2 regions of the Nocardioides koreensis genome follow, and region 1 is predicted to be linked to the other one. Evidence: riboswitches for the same ligand, from Rfam matches in the RefSeq annotation. Region 1 holds a riboswitch; the other holds the start of a gene.
The links. Region 1 has a riboswitch for S-adenosylmethionine ahead of ABD268_RS12040 (hypothetical protein). Riboswitches for the same ligand answer to the same signal wherever they lie in the genome.
Positions count from the first base shown of each region.

Region 1 (4,404 bases):
CATCACGTCGTCGCCCTTGCCGTCGTGGTAGCCCCACAGCATGAACATCGGCGCGCTCGGGTGGCCCGTGACCGAGCCCATGCGGAGGTCCTTCATGATCCGCCGGAACACCGGCACGGCGAGGATGTCCTCGTAGCGCTTCTTCATCAGGTGCTTGATCGTCAGGTTCGGGAACTCCCCCGACATCTCGCCGATGCACTGGTGCGACTCGGTCTTCGCCACCATCCGGCCCCACTTCGACAGGTACCTGTCGAGATCCACGCCGTACGCCCGACTGATGCCGACCATGGCGCCCGGGATCACGTCGGACCACTCGGGCGTGCCGTCGACGTACGGCAGGTTGTGCTTCAGGTTCGCCGGAACGCCACCCATGGCCGTGCCGACCAGGTTCATCGTGGGGGCGCGGCGCGGCTGGAGCTCGCTGGCCCAGTTCGCGGCGATCGACCCGCCGGAGTAGCCCATCATCCCGACCGGCGTGGCCTGGTCGAGCTTCAGCGCCTTGAGGGTCGCGGTGATCCCGTCGAGCGCGCTCCGCCCCGACTCGCGCCCAGCGACCCAGTGCAGGTCCTGGTTCTCGAAGTCCGGCACGGTCACGATGTAGCCCTGCTGGTTCAGGCTCCGGACCGTGCCCTGCTCGAGGTCGGTCAGCTGCTGGTTGACCGCGCCGGGGTTGCCGCCGCGCAGCGTGTACGACGGGTTGCACTTGGACGACAGCGCGTCGTAGAAGCTGAGGTACGCCGCCACCCGCGGCTGCGCCGTCCCGGTCGCCGGGAGCACCACCGTGGTCACGCTCGCGACCGCGTGCCCGAGGGTGTCGGTCGTGCGGTAGAGGATCTGCTCGGCCGGCAGCGGAGTCTGGTTGGTGTCCGCCGCGAGCGTCACGTCCCGCGTCTTCAGGGGCGTGCCGGGCTTGATGTCCCTGAGCGGCTTGTCGCCGTCGTAGGTGTAGAAGGGATCCTTCGCCGGGCGCACCAACGCTCCGGACGACTCCGCAGCCTCCGCCGGCGCGATGGCCGGCGACACGGTGGCGGTCGCGGCGAGCGCGGTCGCGAGCAGGGCAGTGACGGTGGACTGGAGACGCACGGGCGGTCCCTTCAGCAGGAGGTCCTGTCTCCCCTCCAACGAGGGCCGCGCGCCGGGGTTACCGGCCGGTCACCCGACCTCCCCGAAGTCGGGGTCGCGCTGCTGGTGCACGAGGCCGCGACCCCTGAGCTCGTCGAGGGCGCGCTCGCACCCGGACTGCCGATAGCCGAGGTCGTCGAGGAACGACACCACCGGAGCCCCACCGCAGGACCCCCGTCCGTGCCACGAGCAGTGACCGCGGCGGCCGTCCGAGCTCGGCGCGTGCCAGGCAGGGTCGAACGGGCGGGTCTGGAACATGTCCCGGACGCTAGGACGCCTGACAGGTCCGTCGCTGCGGACGCGGGCCTGGCTCCCCCATCTCGGGGACAAGGCGATGTCGGCGGGGCCGCCTACAGTCCTCGGCGGGTCAAGAGACTCGGCCGCACGCCTCCGGACGTGGCCGAGCGGCAACCGCGTCACCCGGCACGGTGCCCTCCGGAGAAGACCAGGGCCGCAGACCGCGGCCAAGCCGAGGCCCGACCACGGGCCCTGACGACGGGAGAAAGCCATGCAGCTCGACGAGCTCACCCTGGACGGGTACCGCTACGACGCCCGCATCCTCGCCACCCCGCTGGAGTACCTCCACTTCCTCAGCGCCACCGGCAAGCGGCCGGGTGCCTGCGGGCCGATCGGGATGGAGGCGATCATCCAGCAGGACCTCGAGTGGCAGGTCGAGTCGGTCGCGCTCGACGTGCACCGTGTCGTGCGCGAACGGTCCGGCGGACCCGCCTGCACGTGCGGACTGGTCATGAACTACGGGGACGTGGTGACCTCCGCCGGCCATCGCGACCTGCGCGACTGGCGCCTCGCCGAGCGTCCGTACGCCGTGTCCCGCGGGCAGGACGCCGCCGAACGGTTCGCCGTGGTCTGCCCCACCTGCCGGCTGGGGGTCACGGCACCCTCGCTCGCCGATGCGCACGACCGGCGTACCGACCATGACTGCGACGACCTCGGCGCCCTGAATACCCCGGCGGAGCTTCGCCTGCACCTGGGGCTCGCCGGATAGCTCCGCCCCCAGTTCCCGAGTCAGAAGAACGGGAGCGTGACCGCAATCCCCATGAGCATGACCGGCAGGGCCGTGACCCCGATCAACATGAGGCGCCCACCGACTTGCCGCGCCTCGCGCCTGGCTTGACCTGCGGGACTGGCGCGCTCCGCCGCCCAGACGTCAGCGACCTGCTGGTATTGCGTCATGGCGCGCAGGTGCTCCACATCGAGACGTGCTTGCTCATCCACCCTGTCGGCTTCCGCAGCGGCGACGAGGCCTCTCCACCGCTCGTGCTCTGGGTTCGGCACCATCTTGTACCGCGGCCCGTATCGCTGGATACACGTGCTGCCCACCCGGGCGCGCATGCTTTGTGCATTGGTGAGAGGCCGTCCACAGATCACGCAGTTGTAGGCGATCTCGTGTACCTGGCGGCCGGGTTCCGGCGGCACCCGACGCCGAGTCGCCTGGACGGCACGCGGAGCCCGTGGTCGCTTGGGGTCACGAGTGCGGAACCACGTGGGTGTCCCGGTGAGGAGCAGTGCCAGCGCAGCGAGGAAACACAGCAGGAACAGGAGAACTGGCAGTACCCGCGAGACTGGCTCCGAGAGCACCATGCTGACACCGGCCACGAAGAAGGCGCCGGAGGAGCGGATCGGACGCCGTCCCACTCGGCCCATGAGCCGGGCACGGCCGCCGGTTGCGAGCTCACTCACTTCTGCGCTTGGTCTCATTCGTCATCCGGATCGCATGGCCCACGTCGATCGCAGGTCCGGGGGTCGAGGTTAGCTGCCTAACCACAGGAGAGCGCGGGCGAGCGAGCGAATATTCGAGGCGTCAGTCGCTCCCGGGCAGCGGCAGCACCGGCTCCCCGCAGGTCGGGCACTGGACCCACTCCACCAGCTCGCCCTCGGGGACCGAGCCGGTCTCTCCGCAGTAGTCACACACCCATCGCGCCATCTGTCCCCCTCGGCCTCAGACCGGGATGCCCAGTCGCCGGGCGACCTCGTCGCCACCGACTCGCCGGATCACCTCGGGATCACCCACGACCACGAGCACGTCCGTGGCGCGCGACATCCCGACGTACAACCGCTCACGCGCCCGGTCCCGCTCGCCCTCCTCGTTGACGCAGAGGACGACGCAGGCCCGTTCCAGGCCCTTCGACCCGAGCACGTGGCCGTAGAAGACGTCCTCCCCGTCCCAGAAGGAACGCCAGTAGCCGACCTTGCCGTGGCGCTCGACCTGCTCGGTCTGCACCGGGTGCCGGTGGCCGGTGGTCAGCAGGCACACCTTGGCCGGGTCCCAACCCTCCTCGAGCAGCGCCTCCACCTGGTCGTCGGCGGCGTCGAGGGCCTTGTCCGTGCTCGTTGACACGAACCCCACCTCGACCCCGTCCCCACCGCGCGCCTGCATCCGGCTCGGCGCGAGCGGGCCGAAGCAGTTGTAGATCTGCCGGGTGTTCCGCAGGTTGTCGTCCAGGACCAGCGGGACGAGCTGCACCGGCGGGCGGCCGAAGCGGGCGAAGAGGCGCTGGTTCTCGTCGGAGAACACGAAGAGGCCACCGCGTTCCTCGTCGCGCAGCGCACCGACGACCGCCTCCCACCAGTCGTCGGCGAAGTCCTGGGCCTCGTCGACGACCACCGAGTCGAACCGGTGGCCGGGCGGCAGCTCGGCGGCCTTCTCGGCCATGAGCCGTGGCAGCCGTTCCTCCCAGAACTCGCTGTCGTCCGGGCTGCCCATCTCGATCCCCCACAGGCGCCCGAGCTCCTCGTAGGTCCCGACGAACGCCGGCCGGTGCCTGCGCGGCCAGGACGCCACGACGCGCTTGAGGTACTCCGCGAGCCCGATCGAGTAGCACAGCAGGGCCACCCGCTCGGAGTGCTGCCCCTCCCCGAAGCCGCGGCTGAGGTCCTTGGCCTTCTGCAGGGCCAGCACGGTCTTGCCGCTGCCTGCACCCCCGCGCACCTCCACCCGCCGCAGCAGCCGGGTGACCTGGAGGATCACCATCTGCTCCTGGGTCAGCTGGTCCGCGGCCGCGGCACGCTGCTCGGCGTCCGCGTTCACGTCGTACGCCGTGTGGTGGCGGCCCGCCAGGATCTCGGCGACCAGCTCGATGTCGTCCTGGTTCGGCGTCGGGTGACCGTGCGCGAGCGCCCACCCGTTGTCGTACACCCGGTCCGGCAGGTCGGCCATCTCGTGCTTGTCGTGCAGCGCCCACCGGGGCAGGTCGGGCACGGAGAACTCGTTGCCGAGCTCGCTGTACGGCAGCACCACGCCGTGCCCCCACGCCACGTGGC
Region 1 covers NZ_BAAAQR010000006.1:221,786-226,189, reverse strand. The annotation lists gene ABD268_RS12050 (lipase family protein) at 1-1,083, opposite strand, end outside; gene ABD268_RS12045 (hypothetical protein) at 1,153-1,380, opposite strand; SAM riboswitch class IV at 1,488-1,599, shown strand; gene ABD268_RS12040 (hypothetical protein) at 1,631-2,128, shown strand; gene ABD268_RS12035 (hypothetical protein) at 2,149-2,358, opposite strand; gene ABD268_RS12030 (hypothetical protein) at 2,945-3,067, opposite strand; gene ABD268_RS12025 (nuclease-related domain-containing DEAD/DEAH box helicase) at 3,083-4,404, opposite strand, start outside.

Region 2 (4,404 bases), on a different contig from region 1:
GCGCCGGGAGCCGACCGCGGCGAGCCGGGCGCCGGGGACCTCGGCGAGGTCGCGGGCGAAGGTCTGGGCGATCTTGCCGGTGGCGAGGATGCCCCAGCTGACGGGGCGGTGGCTGGACTCCATGCGCCAGACCCTAGGCTTCTCCGGGCGACGCGACTCGCCGCGGGCACGCCGGCGATACGAATGACATCGATGTTGTTCGTCGCCTAGACTCGCACCCAACCACCATCACAGCATCGGGGAGACAGCGCATGGATGCCGCGAACGCCCTGCACGGCCACGACGAGGAGGCTGCCCCCAGTCTCAGTGACCGGGACCGCGAGATCCTCGAGTTCGAGCGCCAGTGGTGGAAGTACGCCGGGGCCAAGGAGACGGCGGTCCGCGAGAAGTTCGACATGTCCTCGACCCGCTACTACCAGGTGCTCAACGCCCTGATCGACCGGCCCGAGGCCCTCGAGGCCGACCCGCTGCTGGTCCGCCGGCTGCGCCGCCTGCGCGCCGCCCGCCAGCGCCAGCGCTCCGCCCGCCGCCTCGGCTTCGAGGTCTGAGGTGCGCGTCCGGGACCAGCGCGGCGTGGTCTTCCCCTCGCCCGTGGTGATGCTGAGCATCATCGCCGTCGCCATGGCCGGGATCGCCTACGTCGCCACCCGCGGCGGTGAGCCCGCCGAGCGCGAGGTCACGACCGTCGCCGTGGCCGAGAAGCCGGCCGCCTCCGCGGAGCCCACCAAGAAGCCCACCCTCGCGCCGCACAAGCCGAAGCAGATCAAGCACAAGAAGCCGGCCGTCCAGCGCGGCCAGGTCTACGTCGAGGTCTACAACAACTCCGGCATCACCGGCCTCGCCGGCCGGGTCGCCTCCCGCGCCTCCGGCGCCGGCTGGCAGGTCGTCGGCTCCGACAACTGGTACGGCAGCGTCCCGGCCACCACGGTCTACTACCCGCAGCGGCTCGAGGCCGCCGCGAAGGTCCTCGCGCTCGACCTCGGCGTCCACCGGGTGGTGCCCGCGGTCGACCCGATGCGGCTCGACCGGCTCACGCTCATCCTCACCGGCGAGCTGGGCTGACACCGGGGCCGGCCCGCGGGCCGACCCACCCGCCCGCTCCACGGCGTACGTCGTTCGTGGTTGGGTGTCTCCCATGGAGTTCACCTCGGTCGAGGGCGAGCAGCGGTACGCCGCGCTGGTGCGGGCCGCGGCGACGTGCGTGGTCGGGCTCGACTTCGACGGGACCCTCTCGCCGATCGTCGACGACCCGGCGCAGGCCCACATCCACCCCGACGCCTCCGACGTGCTGGTCGACCTGGCCACCCAGGTGCAGGCGATCGCGGTGGTCACCGGCCGGCCCGCCCGGCAGGCGCTCGCGCTCGGCGGCCTCGAGGAGGTCGGCAACGCCATCGGTGACGCCGGCAAGGAGCTCTACCTCTTCGGGCAGTACGGCAACGAACGCTGGTCGTCCACCAACCGGCGGGTGATCTCGCCGCGGCCGCCGCACGGGCTGGCGACCTTCCTGCGCGAGCTGCCCCGGATCCTGCGGCAGGCCGACGCAGCCGACGCCCACATCGAGGACAAGGGCCTCGCCGTCGCCGTGCACACCCGCCGCCTCCCGGACCCCCGGGGCGCCTTCGAGCGGCTGCTGCCGCTGGTCCGCGAGCAGGCGCGTCGCCACGAGCTGACCGTGGAGCCGGGCCGCAACGTCATCGAGGTCCGCTCGCCCGGCATGCACAAGGGCGTGGTCGTCGAGACCCTGGTGCGCGAGCTCGAGCCCGGCGCGCTGCTCTTCGCCGGCGACGACCTCGGGGACGTCGAGGCGTTCGAGGCGGTCGCGACGCTGCGCGAGCAGGGGTTGCCGACGCTGCTGGTCTGCGCCTCCTCGGAGGAGGAGAGCAGCCTGGAGTCGCGCGCCGACGTCGTGGTCAAGGGGCCCGAGGGGGTCCTCGACCTGCTCCGCCAGCTCACCGTCGACGCCCGCGACCTGCGTGCCTGAGGAGTTGTGTGGCCCAGGGTGCGCCATGGCGCACCCTCAGCCACACGACCCGGTCCGTCCCCGACCAGCATGCGGACGCGATGTGCGCATCGTGAGACGGCTCCCGTAGAGTCCTGACCAGCTCATCGAGAGGGACTGAGGGAACGGCCCTGTGAAGTCCCGGCAACCGCCGCGAGCCCCCACGCCCCGCCCAGGGACGCGGTCGCGGAAACGGTGCCAATTCCGGCCCGGTGCGAGAGACGCCCGGGGAAGATGAGGAGGAGGACTTCCATGAGCGCTGTCGTCGCCGAGCAGGCATCCATCCCCGGTACCACTCAGGGCAGCGGTCTGCGCGAGGGCGCCTTCGGCAACGCCCGCGCGCTGTCGTGCCGCGAGTGTGGCCACCAGGTCGACCTCGGGCCCCACTACGCGTGTCCGGAGTGCTTCGGTCCGCTCGAGATCGCCTACGACTTCCCGGCCGTGACCCGCGAGGAGATCGAGGCCGGGCCCCGCAACATCTGGCGCTACAAGGCGCTGCTCCCGGTCCCGGCCGACATCGAGGAGAGCCCCAACATGGAGCCCGGGTTCACCCGGCTGCTCAAGGCGAACAACCTCGGCCGCCAGCTGGGCATCGACAACCTGTGGGTCAAGGACGACTCGACCAACCCCACCAACTCCTTCAAGGACCGCGTGGTGGCCTGCGCCCTGAGCGCGGCCCGCGAGTTCGGCAGCAAGGTCTTCGCCTGCCCCTCGACCGGCAACCTCGCCAACGCCGTCGCCGCGGCGGGCGCCCGCGCCGGCATCAAGACCGTCGTCTTCATCCCGAGCAACCTCGAGCAGCCCAAGCAGGTGAACTCCGCGGTCTACACCGACTCTCTGGTCGCCGTGGACGGCAACTACGACGACGTGAACCGGCTGGCCTCCGAGATCGCGGGCGAGGAGGACGGCTGGGCGTTCGTCAACGTCAACGTCCGGCCCTACTACGCCGAGGGCTCCAAGACCCTGGGCTACGAGATCGCCGAGCAGCTCGGCTGGCGGCTGCCCGACCAGATCGTCATCCCGGTCGCCTCCGGCTCGCAGCTGACCAAGGTGCACAAGGCCTTCCAGGAGCTGATCAGGCTGGGCCTGGTAGCGGACAAGCCCTACAAGGTGTACGGCGCGCAGGCCACCGGCTGCTCCCCGGTCTCGGTCGCCTACAAGGGTGGCGTCGAAGCGATCCGTCCGGTCAAGCCGGACACCATCGCCAAGAGCCTGGCCATCGGCAACCCCGCCGACGGCATCTACGTCCTCGACATCTGCCGGGAGACCGGCGGGGCGGTCGAGGACATCACCGACGACGAGGTCCGCGAGGCGATCGTCCTGCTGGCCCGCACCGAGGGGATCTTCACCGAGACCGCCGGCGGCACCACGGTCGGTGTGCTGAAGAAGCTCGTCGAGACCGGTCAGCTCGACCCCACCCTGGACACCGTCGTCATCAACACCGGGCACGGCCTGAAGACCCTCGACGCGGTCTCCGGCTCCGTGGGTCCCGCGGCCACCATCGACCCGTCGTACGCCGCGTTCGCCGCGACCGGGCTTGCGTGACCGCCCGGTCGGCGTAGTTTTCCTGTCAGAGCCGCCGAGTCGGCGCAGTCTTTCTCGAGGAGTCTCCATGAGCGTTTCGGTCCGGATCCCCACCATCCTGCGGACCTACACCGGCGGCGAGTCGGAGGTGTCCGCCGAGGGCGGCACCCTCGCCGAGGTGCTGGACCACCTGGACACGCACTACTCCGGCATCAAGGGCCGGATCCTCGACGAGGGCGGCGGCCTGCGCCGGTTCGTGAACGTCTACGTCGGCAACGACGACGTGCGGTTCCTCGAGAACCTCGACACCGTCACGCCCGACGGGACCCAGATCTCGGTGATCCCGGCGGTCGCCGGCGGCTGATCGCGCAGGGGACCTTCGGCTCTGCCCCGGCCCGCACGGGAGAGAAGACTTCCGACATGGAGCGGCCACCCCTGATCCTCTGCGTGTCGGTGTCGGAGGGAAACACGGCGCTGGTGGCCCGCGCCATGGCCGAGGTCCTGCGAGCCGACGTGCGCGAGCCGGAGGACGTCGATCCCCACACGCTGTCCGAACGCCCGCTCGTCGGGTTCGGTTCGGGCATCTTCCGAGGCTCGCACCACGCCCGCCTGCGCAAGTACGTGGAGCGGCTGCCGCACGTCCGCGGAACCCGCGCCTTCGTATACACCACCTCCGGGATGGGGCGGTCCCAGTCCCTGCCCTGGCAACGCTCGCTCGAGTCGGTGCTCCGGGACAGGGGATTCGAGGTCGTGGGCTCGTTCTCGTGCCGTGGCTTCGACACGTGGCTGCCGCTGCGCATCGTGGGTGGGCTCAACAAGGGCCATCCCGACGCCGAGGACCTCGCGCGCGCCGGCGAGTTCGCCGAGCGCATCGCCGAGGA
Region 2 covers NZ_BAAAQR010000001.1:424,381-428,784, reverse strand. The annotation lists gene ABD268_RS02035 (Gfo/Idh/MocA family protein) at 1-123, opposite strand, end outside; gene napA (nucleoid-associated protein NapA) at 252-548, shown strand; gene ABD268_RS02025 (LytR C-terminal domain-containing protein) at 550-1,062, shown strand; gene otsB (trehalose-phosphatase) at 1,136-1,981, shown strand; SAM riboswitch class I at 2,101-2,240, shown strand; gene thrC (threonine synthase) at 2,252-3,544, shown strand; gene ABD268_RS02010 (MoaD/ThiS family protein) at 3,612-3,887, shown strand; gene ABD268_RS02005 (flavodoxin family protein) at 3,944-4,404, shown strand, end outside.
Region 2: linked by a shared signal. The riboswitch ahead of thrC (threonine synthase) and the one ahead of ABD268_RS12040 (hypothetical protein) in region 1 are both predicted to bind S-adenosylmethionine.